DNA from 2 places in the Paenibacillus sp. Leaf72 genome. Region 2 is predicted to be linked to the other one. Evidence: riboswitches for the same ligand, from Rfam matches in the RefSeq annotation. Region 2 holds a riboswitch; the other holds the start of a gene.
The links. Region 2 has a riboswitch for cyclic di-GMP ahead of ASF12_RS32925 (transglutaminase-like domain-containing protein). Riboswitches for the same ligand answer to the same signal wherever they lie in the genome.
Positions count from the first base shown of each region.

Region 1: another riboswitch for cyclic di-GMP. It lies ahead of ASF12_RS18175 (glycoside hydrolase family 26 protein); the one in region 2 lies ahead of ASF12_RS32925 (transglutaminase-like domain-containing protein).

Region 1 covers NZ_LMLV01000016.1:6,771-14,874, reverse strand. The annotation lists gene galU (UTP--glucose-1-phosphate uridylyltransferase GalU) at 1-159, opposite strand, end outside; gene ASF12_RS18185 (Wzz/FepE/Etk N-terminal domain-containing protein) at 192-1,439, opposite strand; gene ASF12_RS18180 (glycosyltransferase) at 1,508-3,706, opposite strand; gene ASF12_RS18175 (glycoside hydrolase family 26 protein) at 4,127-5,074, opposite strand; cyclic di-GMP riboswitch class I at 5,159-5,247, opposite strand; cyclic di-GMP riboswitch class I at 5,326-5,413, opposite strand; gene ASF12_RS18170 (mannosyltransferase family protein) at 5,502-6,761, opposite strand; gene ASF12_RS18165 (glycosyltransferase family 2 protein) at 6,765-7,775, opposite strand; gene argS (arginine--tRNA ligase) at 7,988-8,104, opposite strand, start outside.
Region 2 covers NZ_LMLV01000035.1:365,917-374,020, reverse strand. The annotation lists gene ASF12_RS32930 (SdrD B-like domain-containing protein) at 1-3,139, opposite strand, end outside; gene ASF12_RS32925 (transglutaminase-like domain-containing protein) at 3,423-4,238, opposite strand; cyclic di-GMP riboswitch class I at 4,252-4,336, opposite strand; gene ASF12_RS32915 (hypothetical protein) at 4,696-5,157, opposite strand; gene ASF12_RS32910 (GNAT family N-acetyltransferase) at 5,394-5,888, shown strand; gene ASF12_RS32905 (response regulator) at 5,937-7,100, opposite strand; gene ASF12_RS32900 (DJ-1/PfpI/YhbO family deglycase/protease) at 7,375-7,896, opposite strand; gene ASF12_RS32895 (hypothetical protein) at 7,992-8,104, opposite strand, start outside.

The DNA of each region.
Region 1 (8,104 bases), on a different contig from region 2:
AATAATTTCTTCAATCCCGGATTGTACGGCCTCTTCTACAATATATTGAATCGTTGGCTTGTCCAGGACGGGGAGCATCTCTTTCGGCATCGCCTTTGTTGCTGGCAAAAACCTCGTTCCAAGTCCGGCTGCCGGAATAATCGCTTTTGTTACTTTCATCGCAAATCCCTCCCAAGTTAGATAAAAAGTGGTTACACTTCAATAAACACGATACTATTTATCTGAACATCCGTTGCCGCAAGACGGCTTTTCCATTCCTGTGCAACCGGAGCGAGTACCCGGTTCTCCTTGATCACGAGCGTATGCCAATCGACCAGCTCTGCAATCGTCTGCGCTTCCGAGCAATGAACATAAGAAGGCAATTCCCAGATTACAACTTCGTAGCTATCCCGAAGCTGCGCCATCAATTCCTCAGCCGACGTTTTCATGGAAAGGCCTCCGCCTACCACGCATACTTCGATGTAATCCAACTGCTGTCCGGCGGTTTTGATTTTGCCATAAAAGCCTGGGCTAATTGACCATTCCGCATAGCCTTTTTTGCCGGAAGCCGTACTTGGCAGCTTGCCGTTCGGGTTAAACCTCACCCAAGCGACCTTGCTTTCCACAGCCAGCTTCTGCGCCAGCTGCTTGCTGATATTCCCGCTCGCACCTTTGCGGTCAAGCGTTCCAAAGGCCAATGTACGCTTCCCGCTTCTCTCCATCACATGGCGGTAACGCATTGCACGCGACTTCGCTTCCTCTGCCGCACGGCGCTTCAGCCATCCCCCATAAAACGGGATAGCAGCTTCCGCCCGGCTGGCGAGCTTCGTCGTTTCCATCGGAACCTCGGCGAATATCGCTTGCACCTCCGGTGCTGTCTGCAGCTTGCGCGACATCATATGCAGCAGAAGCCATAAGCACAATAGGATAATCAGTCCGCCAACAAAAGCTAGCAGCACATAAAATAACGGATTGGGGTTCACATAAACCGCCTTCTCCGCACTTGCTTTATGCAATAAAACTACGTTGTTGATTTTAAACAGCTCCAAGCTTTGCGAACGGAACACGCTAACGATGGTGTTGGCAATGGACGCTGCCTGCTTACGGTCACCATCGGTTACGGTAATTCGGATAACCTGCGAGAGCTCGACGCTTTTCGCGCTAACTTTGGCAGCCAGTTGATCTGTGCTGTAAGGCAGGCCAAGCGCCGCAATTACCTGCTCCAAAATCAGTGGATTTTTCAAAATCACATTATACGTATCCATCAACTTGAGACTGCCTTGAATGGAAGTGAAATTATCACTTGTCTCTTGTGAGGTTATTACAATTTCAGCCGTTGCCTTATAAGACGGAGGACTTTGCATTTTCACATAGCCCACTGCGACTGACAGCAGCAGTGCCGGAATAATGACAAACGGCAATCTGCGGATGATCAGCTTAACCATTCTGTGTATTTCCAAATCTCTCATCCCCTTGCAAAACAATCATTCGCCCGTCATAGCCTGGCGTTCATTCCTATTCAGACTGTCTATGACTTGGAGTTCGCTTCTGCTGGTACAATGCCAGAACGCAGCTCCTTGCTTGGCGGTATGCTGCTGGACTCCCCCAGCAGCAGGCTTAAATCAAAAGCTTCATCGAATACAATGGCCGCTGTCATCTTATTGCGTTTGGCCCAGCTTACGCGGATAAGACGACCGTTTGCCTCGAACGCCGAGCCGATAATTTGCAGCCTGACCTTCTTGCCTTCATGCATCGCCGCCTTCTGCGGGAGCTCAATTCGGCAGCCCGTGTAGCTAATATCAAGCAGCTGTGTCCGGTAGCGCTCTTCTTGATCGACCACGATCGAAGCGCGCCGCTTCAGCCTAACTCTCGGGGACTTGCGATTTATCGACTTATAGGTGTACTTGAAGTTAGAAAGATAACTGGTCACAGAAGTCCATACGCCCGCCTGGAAAATGCCCTTAACGAACTCATCCGCACTGCCATATACTTCAGCAAGCCATTTGCGCTCCTCATCAATGTTGCTCCAATGAAGCTTGAAGCCCACCTGAAATCCGGAGCCATGCTTATCATAAAATATTTTTTCGGCAGCTACGCGTATAGCGTCCTGGGATAACGGAATATCCAGCTCCATGCGCTCTGGGAGCGGCAAAATCGAGTCCGTATAAATACGGCAGCCTGTCTCGCTAATATCCAGTGTCCTGACGTTTTCCATCTTCAGCTCTTCATCATCCATATAACGAAGCGTGAGCGGCAGCTCCTTGGCAAAGCGTTCCGCCTCCCGCATGCGCGGGCGTTCAAAACCAAGCAACAGCGCGAGAAGCAGGAATACTCCGTTATAACCGAGCCAAAATAAATTAATAAGCATAGGCTGCAATTCATTTTCTCCTGCACCCGCAATACGCCCCACATTTAAACCCATCAGTACAATCGACAGCGCAAGCAGAACAAACAATGGCATCATATAACGATAATTAATAGACGTTTTGTTCTGATAAATGCCTTTCGGCGTCACTTCAAAGGGAATAGCCTTGCGGAAGATTGTTTCCTGAAGGGCTGCGAGGAATAGCGTTGGCGTCATGGCCGTCTCGTAAACATTGTTCCAGAACACATTAAGCTTCTTATTCGTTAAATAAGGTACAACGGTAACCGAGAACAAGAAATACGGCAGCCAGAAAATAAGCAGTTGTTTCAAGCTTGTTTCAAGAATCGCCACACCAAAGGTCAGAAAGAGCATAGGAGACAATATGTACATAAAGCGCGTAACGCCAAAGTACCAATACAGCAGGTTGGAGAAATAAAGCAGGCGCTGCATCAAAGATAAACCCTTAGCCTCAAGCGGATTGGACATCCTCGTCGTCTGTATCGTGCCCCTTGCCCAGCGGGCCCGCTGTTTGATTTGATCGGATATGGACTCAGACGTTAGTCCTAGTGCCAGCACCTCATTCAAGCAATAAGAATCAAATCCATTGGATTGAAGCTTCATCCCTGTAGCCAAATCCTCTGTTATCGTACCGATAACGAAACCACCAATATGGTCAATGGCGCTGCGCCGGAAGATGCAGTTGCTGCCCACATAAATAACAGCGTTAAAACGGTCTCTTCCAGATTGAATAAGCCGCATAAACATATCTTGCTCGTTCGGAATGTTGCGCCCTTGGTAATAGTTGTATTGGAAAATATCTTCGTTGTAAAAAACTTGGGGCGTTTGTACGTAAGCAAGCTTCTCATTCTCTGCAAAAAATCCTACCGTTCGCTGTAAAAAATCCGGTTTTGGCATCATATCGGCATCTAAAGTAAGGAGCAAATCGCCCTTCATCTTCGTCAGCGCATGATTCAAATTACCCGCTTTAGCATGTTCATTTCCGGGACGATCGAGATAATGAACGCCTAAACCTTCGGCTAATTCTCTCATTTCCGCTCGCTTTCCATCATCACACACCCAAATGTTTAACATATTTTCCGGATAATTCAAGTTTTTACAAGCAAGTATGGTTTTTCTAACCAAGGATGGCGGTTCATTGTAGGTAGCGATCGTAACATCCACAGAATAAAGGTTGTCAGGTAATGGCGCAGGCTTTCTTTCAGTGGGTTTTAGCAGAAGAATGTGGAATAAAACGGATTGAAAAATAGAAATGATTTCAAAAAATAGTAACAACGATCCAAAAATTAATGACCAGCCAGATGGGAGTGTTTGTACAAGTCTCCATACTAGATACACGATCATGATAGCAATGGATAGCGTTGTTAATATGTACCTAGCTTTTGTTTTCAAATAACCCCAATCCTTTGCGCTCTATTTATTCGCCATAATTCCATTCCTTTTCTGACTAATCTACAACATGGATTGACTATACTGTCTAATTTCGCTGTCGATATTTGTTAAATCGGCCGGAAATATGATATTTTTGGCGGCTAAGGCTCAAATTCAAAGTTATCTTATCACAATCCTTGCCCCTTTAAAAGTTAATTTTTCTTCTTAACATTGTAATCTTATTGGCAAAAGTGTAGAAAAAAAGCGAAAAAACTCTAATTTTACGCGGTTTACGCGAAATTAGAGTTTTCTCAGAATACCTATTTAGTATTATATCAGCCAGTGTTTGATAGAGTTGAGACCAGGACTTGACGACTAGCCCCGTCTAATCTTTTAAAGCGTTTTTTGCAGCGTTTGGTAAGCGCTCAGGCTATCAGCCGACGAATCGATATGCCAGTCCAGCTCTTTGTTCTCGTTGAACCAGATCAAGCCTTTAATTTGGCTGTACGCTGGCGATTGCACTTGATTCATCGCATCAATAACCCATTCGTTTTTGCTGCCGCCGCTTTCTGTTGTGCCAGTTTCAGCGATAATGATCGGCTTGCTCGAAATGCTTGTCAGCGCTTGGTACGAAGCGTAGAATACGTCGTTAAAGCTTCTCCACGAGCTCCACGATTCTTTCGTTCCAAAGTTGTAGCCATCGATCGAAAGCAGGTCTACGTAAGCATCGCCTGGGTACATAGCTGTAAACGATGCGTTTTTGCCAACATTTTCAGCGTTTACGTTGTACATGAATTTCACATTCGTTGCGCCTTGCTCTCTGAAAATCGTAACGACACGTTGGAATGCCGCTTTGTAAGTCTCGTTTGTGTTAACTGTGCTGTCGCCAACGCCCCAGCCGTACCAGTTGCCATTGCCTTCGTGGAAAATGCGAAGCCAAATTTCAGGGTTTTTGTTAGCTGCTTGCCAGTTAACCAGTTGTTTTGCCGTTTGTTTCAGGTAAGCGTCTACTACGCCTCTATTAATATCAGCAGTCGAATATTCTTTGTAATTTTTATTTTTAAACTCAAGGGTAAGTAGGTTAATCGAACCATTATTATTTACATAGTCCATAAAGCCCTTCCATTCATTAATCCCTTGGTTCGAGTTGACAAAAGTATGTACAACATCTTGGTGTCCACCGATTAGTTGCTCGTAGGCAGCGATGTTGTTCAAGCTTTGGTTCGGCCAAGTGCCGATCCATGCTCCGTTGTAAAAGTTGGTTTGCGCGCTAGCAGGGAGTGCCCAGAGTAATGTCGAAGCGAGCATAAGGAGTGTAAGAGCGAATTTTGTAGTTTTCATAGTAAGTTCCTCCCCCGAGCGAATGATGGTCGTGGTCCGAAGAACACGCCGCACCTTCATCAGGCAAAGGAGGCTATGTCGGGCTTCGGCAGCTGGCGAGCATATCCTGTTTAAGGATGAAGCCCCTATAGCTTTGCGCACATCAGGTTTCCCTGAGTTTGCCTTTTCGTGTAAGCAATAAAAAAAAGATAGTCCCTGCTCCCGAAAGAACAAAGTCTACCTTGATTAATAAAGGAAGAATCGATGTTGAATTCGGTAGCTGGCGAGCATATTCCGTTAGGAATGAAGCCCCTGTAGCTTTGCGCACATCAGGTTTCCCTGAGTTTGCCTTTTCGTTAAACGATCTAGGTATAAAGTACGAGCTAAAGTAATATGGTGCTATTGTACACCTTAAGCGCAAATTTCGTCAATTTATTTTTTCATAAATTTATACAACGAAAAAATATCCATTAAAGTAGCAAATCGCATACACAATATGAAGCAGGAAAAACATCATGAAATAAAACATTTGCAGCGCCTTATTATTTTTCAGCACATCCGCAAAATAAATGTAGAAGGGGAACGCCACCATGACATAACGTGGAATGCTCTGCAAAAATTCGGCGCTGGCGAACGGAATGAGCATAAGCAGCAATCCATAGGCAAAAAACAGCCATTCATGAGCATTACGGCGAATATCTTTCCAGCGCATAATAAGAAAGGCAGCAAAAATGACGAGGACGGCATTCGCGATAATAAAGGCAAGCAGGCCATTTTCCCAGCCGCCATTTCCTGAGAAATAAGGCTTTTGGATAAAATGAATATAGTTCGAGAACGGAGCAACCGTCTTGCGATACCAGTTGATGCTTTGCTCGGTAATCGGAGCCAGCATATCGCCAGTAAGCCATTTCATGTACAACAGATAACCGGCTAGCGGCAGCGCCGAAATGATTGCATAGCCTAAATACTTCGTGTCCTTCCACTTGAAACGGTACAGCCTGTGTTCGATCAACAGCGTACCCACAACGAAAAACAAGTTGACGAAGCCCAAATTGCGCGTCACAGCGGACAAGCCCCCGAACAGAAACGCGAGAAAATATCGTTTTTGCATCGCATAATAGACGGTCATTAGCGACAGCATGAGGAACAGGCTCTCTGTATAAGGCACGGCATAGAAGATGGCGGTCGGAAAAATGAGCAGCAGCAGCACCGCGACTTGAGCGTGCTCCTGTTTCAGTCCTCTTTTTAAACAAATGCCATAAAAATAAAAAAGTGATACGAGCAAAAACAAATTCGATAAAACCGATCCCACGACTGTCGCATCGTATTTAGAAATAGACTCCACCAAAAAGACTAACAAAGGGTATAAAGGGAAAAACACCCAATTTGCACTAGGATGCGATTCGTTGATGTTATACGTATCATAGCCATTTTCGGCAATTCCCAAGTACCATACGCTGTCAAATTTCCTTAGATCCTCGAAGCTCGGCTTCTTCAGCTGTGAAATATCCGTCTGGATCGAGAGCTGGCTCGATGTGAAATCATGCCCCTGCACGACCGTATAGTCCGGCGGAATTTGATAGTTCGGAAACAGATTCATGCCGAGAAAGCCTGCAAAATAAAGCAATATTCTCGTAATGACAAACAAGGAGAGCAGGAAGATCAAAACTTGCGTATTCGATTTTGCTTTAAGCAGCAGCGATTCCATTCGTCACCTCGTCTCTTGTAATTGCTGCGATTTCGTTTCCGCTGGCACAACGTTATGCAGCACGGTTTCCACGAAGTATTTCGGGCGTTTCTTCGTTTCAATGTAAATTTTGCCGATATATTCGCCAATTAGTCCAATGCACAGCAGCTGAATGCCGCCAATGAACCAAATCGAAAGAATCATCGAGCTCCAGCCGGATACCGTGTTTCCCTGCAAATGCCTGACGAATACATAAAGGGCGAACACGAGGCTCATGACCGACATAAAAAAGCCGACAACCGACACTGCGCGGATAGGAGATACGCTAAAGGAGGTAATGCCCTCCCATGCGAAGATAAGCATTTTTTTCAACGGGTATTTCGATTCGCCGGCGGTTCGCTCCAGACGATCGTAGTACACACTGTCGGATTTGAAGCCGATGGTAGGAATAATGCCACGCAGGAATAGATTGACCTCCTGGTACTCCTCCAGCTTATCAACGATCTTCTTGCTCATCATCCGGTAATCCGCATGATTATAAACGACGTTTACACCAAGCTTAATCATTAGTTTGTAGAAAAATTGCGCGCTGAACTTTTTGAACATCGTATCGGTCGTTCGTTTGTTCCGCACGCCGTACACGACTTCATAGCCCTGCTTGTACTTCTCAATAAACTGGTCGATCACCGTAATATCGTCCTGCAAATCGGCATCGATGGAAATAATGCAATCCGCATACTCCTTCGCCGTCAACAAGCCCGCCAGAAGTGCCCGCTGATGCCCGACGTTCCGGGAAAGCTTCAGCCCGCTCACAAAACGGTTGCTCCGGTGAAAGGAATCAATGAGCGACCACGTTTTATCGCGGCTGCCATCGTCTACAAGCAGCATTTTGCTGTGCTCGGATACCTTTCTCTCCTTCACCAGCCGTTCCAGCAGCAGGGACATTTGCCGCACCGTTTCCGGCAGCGCTTCTTCCTCGTTATAGCAGGGCATGACGATCGATACAATAGGCAAATCGGACTCATTGCCTCTCATGACTTTTCCCTCGCTCTCTATGATGTTGTCCATTTTTCGACAATTAGTATAATAGCATTCCTTGGTTAAAGTAAAGTTAAATCGCTGCTATTTGGCTGGGCATTTTTCTTTAAAACGTATTATGCACCATTTTCAAGAAAAAAAGCCCTTGCTGCAAGGGTAGCTGTCTGCCACCGCTGCCGCAAAGGCTGATCTTTGTCTGCATGGGAATATTACATTTGCTGAGGAGCCGAAACGCCCACGAGGCGGAGCGCATTCGCAATGACGGTGCGAATAGCGCCAAGCAGCGCAAGGCGCGCCTGAGTCTGCGCCGCGTCCTCGGTAATGAC
Region 2 (8,104 bases):
GTCCCTGGAACAAATAGTAGCCTGGGCTTCCATTGTAATGATAGCCTGTCTTGCTTGACTTGAACGGTGTCGTTTCACCCGCTTTGTACAGATTTACGGTAATGCCGTTAATACCTGCACCTTGGCCGCTGTCGCCTGGATATTCTTCATCCTGCGTGCCATCACGGTTGCTGTCGAACCAGACAAAATTGCCGATTTCGCCAAGCGGTACATGCTCGTCATTCGGGTGAATCAGGAAGCCGACTTTGTTAGGCGCTGTTGGAAGCATTTTGCTGCCTTCATCATTGCCTGCACCGATTTCAGTTGCTTGAATGGCAAAAGAGTTCCAAGCTACTTCATTTGTCGGTGCTCCTACAGGGGCATCCATTTTCCAATCCAATACGATATAGTCGCCTGGCGCAAGTCCAGATGCTCCATCACTGCCTACAATGTTCGACAGCTGGAAGTAGAGCGATTTGATGTCTGTCAAATCATCCTTTTGGTAATTCCCTTGTTCGATCCAGCCCTGCTTGCTGTCATTCACATTCGTGAAATTGACAACCTGCTCCTGATTAACCGACTTGCTGTAATACGCGGACAGCGTGTAGTTTACCGTTCTGCTTCCCGCTGCCGCTGAGGATGTAAAGGTTTTATTGCCGGAAGAGAGTACTTCCGCTAGGTTAGGCTGCCATTGGGAGCCCCTTGCTTCATAAGGCGAACCGCTGTTGACGCGCAGTGCATTATCGCCTACATGCGGCAAAATATCCAGCACATCAATGACGCCGAGTCTCGTATTGCCGCTATTGCGAACTGCCAATCTGTAATCCGCTGTTCCGCCTTCGTACGTTACGCTGTAGCGCGGGTACTCGGTGTATTCAATATCGCCATCACAATCAAATGGCTGTACAGGAAGAGCTGGTTCTCCATCATACGTAGCATCATCTGATGCCCGGAAAATAGGCTCCAAATCGCCTTGATTCCATTTTGTCGACTGGACGAGAGATGCTTTGCGTACCGTTACGTTCGCTGAAGCATGAACAAAAAACTCATTCGTTCCCGCCGTTGGATCAAAGCCTATAACTGTATCTTTAATCGTATTGTTGCGTGTTTGCCACGCTGGCAAACTTTGCGGATTATCCTGTGCGGAATCCCCTGTATGCCAGAACTCTGAATTTGGATCGCTTGTTGTAATATACATATCGTTCGTGTAGGTAGTACCTTGAGGCGTACCTGCACGGACCTCGCCTTTATAGCTGATTTCAAAGCTTGTACCTGGAGCAAAAGAGGTGCCGTCGGACCATGACCATTTCACAAGGGTCCGTCCCGTACCGTTCCAGTTTTTATCAACAAGCTCCAGCTGTGGAGCACTTGCTCCAGCAGGCGTGCCCGTAAATGTAAACGAGGCTGCCAGTGCCGCAGCAGGATCAGCTATTTTAGGATTCGTGTAATAATCAAAGCTTGTTGGCAATAAATCATAGACAACTGGATTAATATAAGGTCCCGTTGCTTTAATATCGTTGCGGACCGTAAGTGTGAACGGCACCGTGCTGAGTGGACGGAAATTTCCCGCTCCAATCGCTTTATTAGCTACAAGCCATGGCTTCTCATTGTTGATGTTGAAATCTGCCTGAGCCGTTTTCTGAGGCTTGTCATCCCATTGGCCCGGAATGGTAACATTCAGCGCTTGATAATCCAGCGTGACTTGATTCGTTACTTGATCACCGTGGACGACAGGGGTGTTCGTGCCATTAGCAAAATCTCTAACGGTCCCTGTAATTTCAATGCCGCCAATTGTACCTCCTGGAGCTAGGGTGCTGAACGACCACTCCAAGGCAACCAAAAATTCGCCAGCATTTAGCACAATGCGGTTCGTACCAGCTGTCGTGCTCACTGTAATTGTGCCGTTAGGCGCAAGGCTGCCGCTATACGCATGCCAAGTTTCAGTCGTACCATCGCTTGTTTTATAACGAAGCTGGGAAGTGAAAACATTTGGCATTTTAATGCTGCTGTAGTCCATTTCCGCAGGCAGCACATCTGTCAATACCAGGTTCGACAAAGAGGTATTTACATTCGTCCCCGTATTGCTGATGCCGCCGATGTTGAACTTCTGTGTTTGGCCATGCCAGCGATACTGGTAAACACGCGACTTGGTTAGTCCGGAAACGCCAGATACTGGCTCTCCGAATTTAGTTGTCACATCAGCGTCAGGATCAGTGACCGAGCCGCCACCTTCGAGCGTATAACCGCTCAAAATTTCAACATTATTTTTGCGTTCCAGCGGTGTTCCGGTCGGATGACCATACCCTAAATCGTCAGGGAAGGTGACCGATACTTTCGCTTCGAAAGATTGTCCGGAAGCAAGCTCAATATTCGACCAAGTGATCGTGCGAGCTGTTGAATCATAGACACCGCCTTCTGTTGAGCTCACATATACAGCATCTGGCGGCAGTGTATCGACTAACGTCGCATTTTTCAAGCTGCCAGGGTTATCATTGCCGGCTTCGCCTTTAATGCCTACCGTATACTCAACCGCTCCGCCAATAATCGGAACTGTGCTGCCAAATCCAGTAGCTTGGCTTTTATAAGCCCACCACTTGTCGTAGGTCGAAGCAGTTGGCGTCGCCGTCGGTGTTGCTGTAGGCGTCGGTGTAGCTACCGGATTCGGGTCCGCGTTAATCGTTACATTCGCCGATGCCGTTGTACTTTCCGCTGAATCAACGAGTGTAATCGTCGCCGTATTCGTCGTAGGCACAACCGAGCTTGAGCCAGTCGGCTTCGCTTTCACGGGAATTTCCAGCTTCACCGAAGTACCGGAAGGCAATGGATGTGCATTGACGGTTAGAGTTTGGCCATTTTTCGTATCCCAGCCTCCATCCTCCCAGCCATCTACAATTTCAAATTGTGCCGGTACTGTATCAACAATCGTTACATTCTTACCGACATGAGTCGCTCCATCTGCCTGATACAAGATCGTATACTTGAAGGTATCTCCTACATTAACAGTGCTCACACTGGCTGTCTTTGTAAAAGTCAGCCCTGTAATCGGTCCTGCTGCCTGTACCGGTGCTGCGAATGGCTGTAATGCAGCTTGCAGCAGCAAAACGAGCAGCATGATCCAGGAAATCTTGTGCCTGATCGCTCTCTGTCTACTTGCGGGCATCTCATCAATCCTCTCTTTTTCTCTATCTCCTCTAGTTTCTCTCTTGTTGTGAATACCGATAATGCCTAGTACAAAAACATTACCTTACAAATACCACGTCATTTTCCATCCTCTTCCTCCTTGTATTCAAATAAGAAAATTATATCCAGCCCAACTGTACAAAAACTTTACAAGCCTCCCCTTTATCCGTCAGCTAAATAACTGCAAAAAAGCTTCGTCCATCCGATGAAGGATAGACGAAGCTTCTGTGTGTACCTATTGAGTTATATGTGTTTATTTCCGTTTAATAAACTTTAGCAGCCGTATAACGCGAGCTGTCTTTAATCATTTTGCCCGCTTTCTTGCTGTTCTTCAGGCCAGCATCAAGCGTCGTATCGATCGTGATCCATTTGCCGTCCAAATATACTTCATTCCAGGCGTGATAATTTGATACATCAGACGCTTTGCCCGTCACCATCTTGGCCGGAATGTCCAAGCTGCGAAGCATGCCTGCCATTAATGCAGCGTAGCCGTAGCAAATATCTTTCTGCGAACTAAAGGTACGATCGATTTGAGGCAAATAATCGTTGGTCACCTTAGCCGCAAGCTGATGATCGTAAGAAATATTCGCTACAATATAATTGTAAACCGCCGTTACCTTCTCGGTATCCGTCTTTGCTCCCTTAGTCAGTTCCAATGCTTTCTTAACCGCTTTGCTGTTGCTGCTCCAATCAATATTTTGAATGGAGTTCAAATAGACGAGGCTGCTGTCACTCAAATTCAAGGTAACTTTGCCTGTATGAACTGCTCTATATTTTTTGGTACCACTTACGTTTTCCAATAATGAAATCGTATAATCTCCATTGCCCAGTTGAAGCGCAAACCATTCTTCTGTCTGGTTTGTCCGGAGCGCATACGTATAATTTTTGCCGTCTTTGGCTACAACCAGCCTTGTATCTACGCCTGACTTGACCTCATAACGAATGCCGATGCTTCCTTTATCCACATTGGATTCGTCGAGCCAGCTTGTCCCAGCTGCCGCTGCCACTTGAGCAGTTGCTTGAGGGAACACGGACAGAATCAACGCCAGCAAAATCATAACCGTTAAACTTTTGCGCATAAAAAAAACTCCCTTCGGTGGCTAGGCTGCCATCTAATAATAGAGAAGGCCCTTTAGCTTTGCGTCCCTGCCTTTCGACAGGTTTGCCGTTATCGTGTAAAGTTTTGTAAGTGGTGTTAGGTAGAAAAACTACCTTATATTAAACTATGATTATCTCTAGTATATACCCATTATTTGCAATAAACAATACGTTAAATCTTTTTTATTTCCAGGCTGAGGCTTGTATTTTCTGGTTTTTCTTCATCCATCTCCGCTTTAACCGTTTCATAAAAGGCTCTTCCTTCCGCTCTTTAAGCATGCCCTTTACGTCTCTAAGCAGGAGCATATACCGCATTTCATCTTCGTGCTTCAAGCTTTGAAATTCTTTCAAATGTTCTGCGCCCATCTCGCTTCAACTCCATCATGCGTTTTATCAATCCTATGTCGGTTGATAAAATTCCGATACCCGAAACAGCGTTTAGCTGCTTTTGACCGTGTAAAACTTTTGGAATCTCCAAAACTTCCTTGGTCCTGTCGACAAATAAAGCCACGCAAAAAAATCACGAATACCATCATCTACGATTCCCTCATTGTACCGATAAAGCTGACGCTGGTAGTTCAGGCGGCATATTTCCACCCCGTCCCACCAAAAAGAAAACGTGTTCCGCTTATCATCATGCTCCAGAGTAATCATAAATTTCCCTTCCGAAAGCTGAAAATACTGCTTGTCATAAAAAAACAAAGGCCCCTCAGAAGTAGCTGTAATGCCAATAAAATGACCTCTATGATGGGTATAAAAGCCACGAACGATGGTGTAATCGGTCATTTGATTCAAATTCAGCTGTCGTAGGTGCTGGGCTCCCTCGCTTATACAGCAAGCCAGCTCAGGATAGCGAAAATGGCGAATGACATTCATTTGCCGCTTCTCGGTTATCATCATCTTCTTCAACCATTCCTTTGGACATGCTATTTTTTTGAAAATGAAGCTCGTAAAGCTTGTCCGTCTCCATTTTCACCTACTCCTCCATTATAAATAGGGCAACTCTACAATTTCTCGACAAAATCTCTGTTTAATCTCGCAAAACTTACAAAATAATAGGCCGCATAGAATATTGAATTTTTATTCCTTCAACAGTATGATAATTCAAAGGAATACTCAGAAAGGACTGCAGCCCTTTGGAAGAACAAAAACTTTGGACTAGAAGCGACGGATTTACAATTAGCACAAATAAAGCTTATTTGGATATTGAAACGATTTATAAATTTCTAAACGAGGAATCTTATTGGGCAAACGGAATTGACAAAGAACTTGTACAAGCAGCCATTGAACACTCCATTTTGTGCTACGGCATTTATCAGGGGAATCCGCTTAAGGAACAAGCGAAGCTAGTTGGTTTTGCGCGAGTTGTCACCGACCTTGTCCGCTTTTCCTGGTTAGGGGATGTATTTGTTATACCCGAGTTTCGAGGTATAGGACTTAGCAAGTGGCTATTAGAAACCATATTGGAGCACCCCAAACTAAAAGGAACAAGCTTTAATCTAGGTACAAAAGATGCTCAGACTTTATATGCCAAGTATGGTTTTAAGCCTCTCGAGCAAGTAGAAAGAAGAATGGCACGGCCATTGGATTGGAGAGCTATTTATGAGGGCTATGGTTTAAAAAGTCAATAGCACTCGCTTGCCCCTCCAATTATTTACCATTTTGTTTCCTTCACCAGTCTACAAACCATTAACGCCGCTTTTCCAATCTTTGTACCATTCTGTAATGTATGCGCTTGGCTGCTCGTTCAATTCCTCCATCAGCGCGGCGGTTAAAGCATTGTACTGCTGATTAACCATAAGATGATTCCCTTTAGACGCATACAGCTGCATTAAGGCAAAATAAGCCTCTTCCGCCTGCGCATGCTCCTCGATAATTCGAATATATCCGGCAATCGCTTTATCCAGCTGGCCATGCTCGACATGCCAAGCTTCCAAGCGATAGGAAGTATTCAGCCACAGGCGCTTCAGGCGCTGGCGTTCGCTCTCCGCCCACCAATAATCATAATCCTTTAAATAATCGCCTCGATAAAGATTCATAGCCTCCTCGTATTCCGCAAGGGTTGCCGCCGCTAGCGGCGGTGCAGCAGCAATTCCTCTCTCCCATTCCTCCACATCCAGCACAACCTGATTAAGCGTCAATATGTATCCTTCTGTTGTATTGGCGATGTGAAAACACTTTCCAAACTGATCAAGCGTTTTCCTAATATGGTACACCGTCGTATACAGCTGGGCATATACTTTCTCCGTCCCATTATCGGGCCATAGCAAATCGATTAATAGCGATTTCCTTACCAGCTGTTCGCGATGCTGGAGCAAATACAGAAACAGCTCCTGCGCCTTTGTCGTACGCCAACGTATGGCTGCATCCTTTTTTCCAGAAAATTCGACACTAAACTGCCCCAGCAGCTGCAAAATCAGGTGCTGCTCCTCATTCGTTTTTATCACTTGCTGCACGGCCTGCCCTTTATCCTTCACATGGGAGTCCAGCCGCTTCTGAATCCGTTCCATCGTTTTCATTAACCGCTCAGGATGGATCGGCTTGACGACATAATCCAGCGCATTCAGCTCAAAAGCTTTCACTGCATATTCATCATAAGCGGTTACAAATACGATATTCAGCTCTGGTCTTACCTCCAGCAGTTGCTCGGCAAGCGCAATGCCACTGACTTCGGGCAAATTAATATCCAAAAATACAACATCCGGCAGATCAAGCAAAATCCGCTCTTTCCCGACCGTTGGATCCTCATATTTCCCCAATACCTCTACGTTATTTAGTTTCACGAGTTGCCGCTCCAAGTAATCCAAAGCGAGGCTTTCATCATCTACAAGGATAACCTTCATGCTTGACTCCTTTAATATACGAAATAACCACTCGTTCACAAACTCTGCCATGCTGACAACAATTATAATGCAGTTAAATAGTTGCCGCAATCATTTGGCATGAATAGTCGTTACAAATTCAGGAAAATTTATATAGCAAAAGAGCAGCAAGCGTTAAACCTAAGGCAGGTCAAACGCTTGCTGCTCTTGCGATTTGCGGTTTTGGTTTTGCCTACAGGCAAAACTCGCAGCGATAATAGATGGAATACACGATCCAGTTGTTCTGCTAGACAGTCTACCAGGCGTTGACGCCCAGTTGTTCAATCGTTGCTTGAATAAAAGCCGGCTCGTCCTCTGGCGTACGGGAAGTAATCAAATTACGATCAACTACGACTTCCTCATTGCGAAAATGCCCCCCGGCTGCCTGCACTTCCTGCTCCAGCTCTGGATAAGCCGTCAGTGTGCGTCCTTGCAGCAAACCAGCTTCCGCCAAAATTTGCGGGCCATGGCAAATGGCAGCAATGGTAATGCCTTTTTCATCAGCCTCTTTGACAAAAGCTTGCACGGCCGCATCTTCCTTCAAGTGGGAAGGTGATGCGCCGCCAGGAATAATAATAGCCGCATAATCGCTCGCCTTCGCCTCATTAATCGCAAGATGCGACTTATAGGCAACTGTGCCCTGCTTGCCTTTTAGTTCCTCATTGCTGCGCAAGCTTATAATAACCGCCTCATGGCCATTTTTCACCATTTCATCATACGGATTTTGCATTTCTGAATCTTCAAAGCCATCGGCCAGCAGAAAAGCCACCTTCTTCATTTGCGTCATCATTTACACGCTCCTTCTTGTTTGGGCTCTATGTTACTTTACCCTAAAAAAAGGTTTCGCAAACAAATCCTGCTGTTCATATTCCATCAACGATACACGAGCATCCTCCCGCAATAGTCGCATTCCTCGCTTTGCTGGGGAAGAAGCACCTTATTCGCCCCGCAGCCTGGGCAGCTGATTGTTTTAGGTTCAGATGATG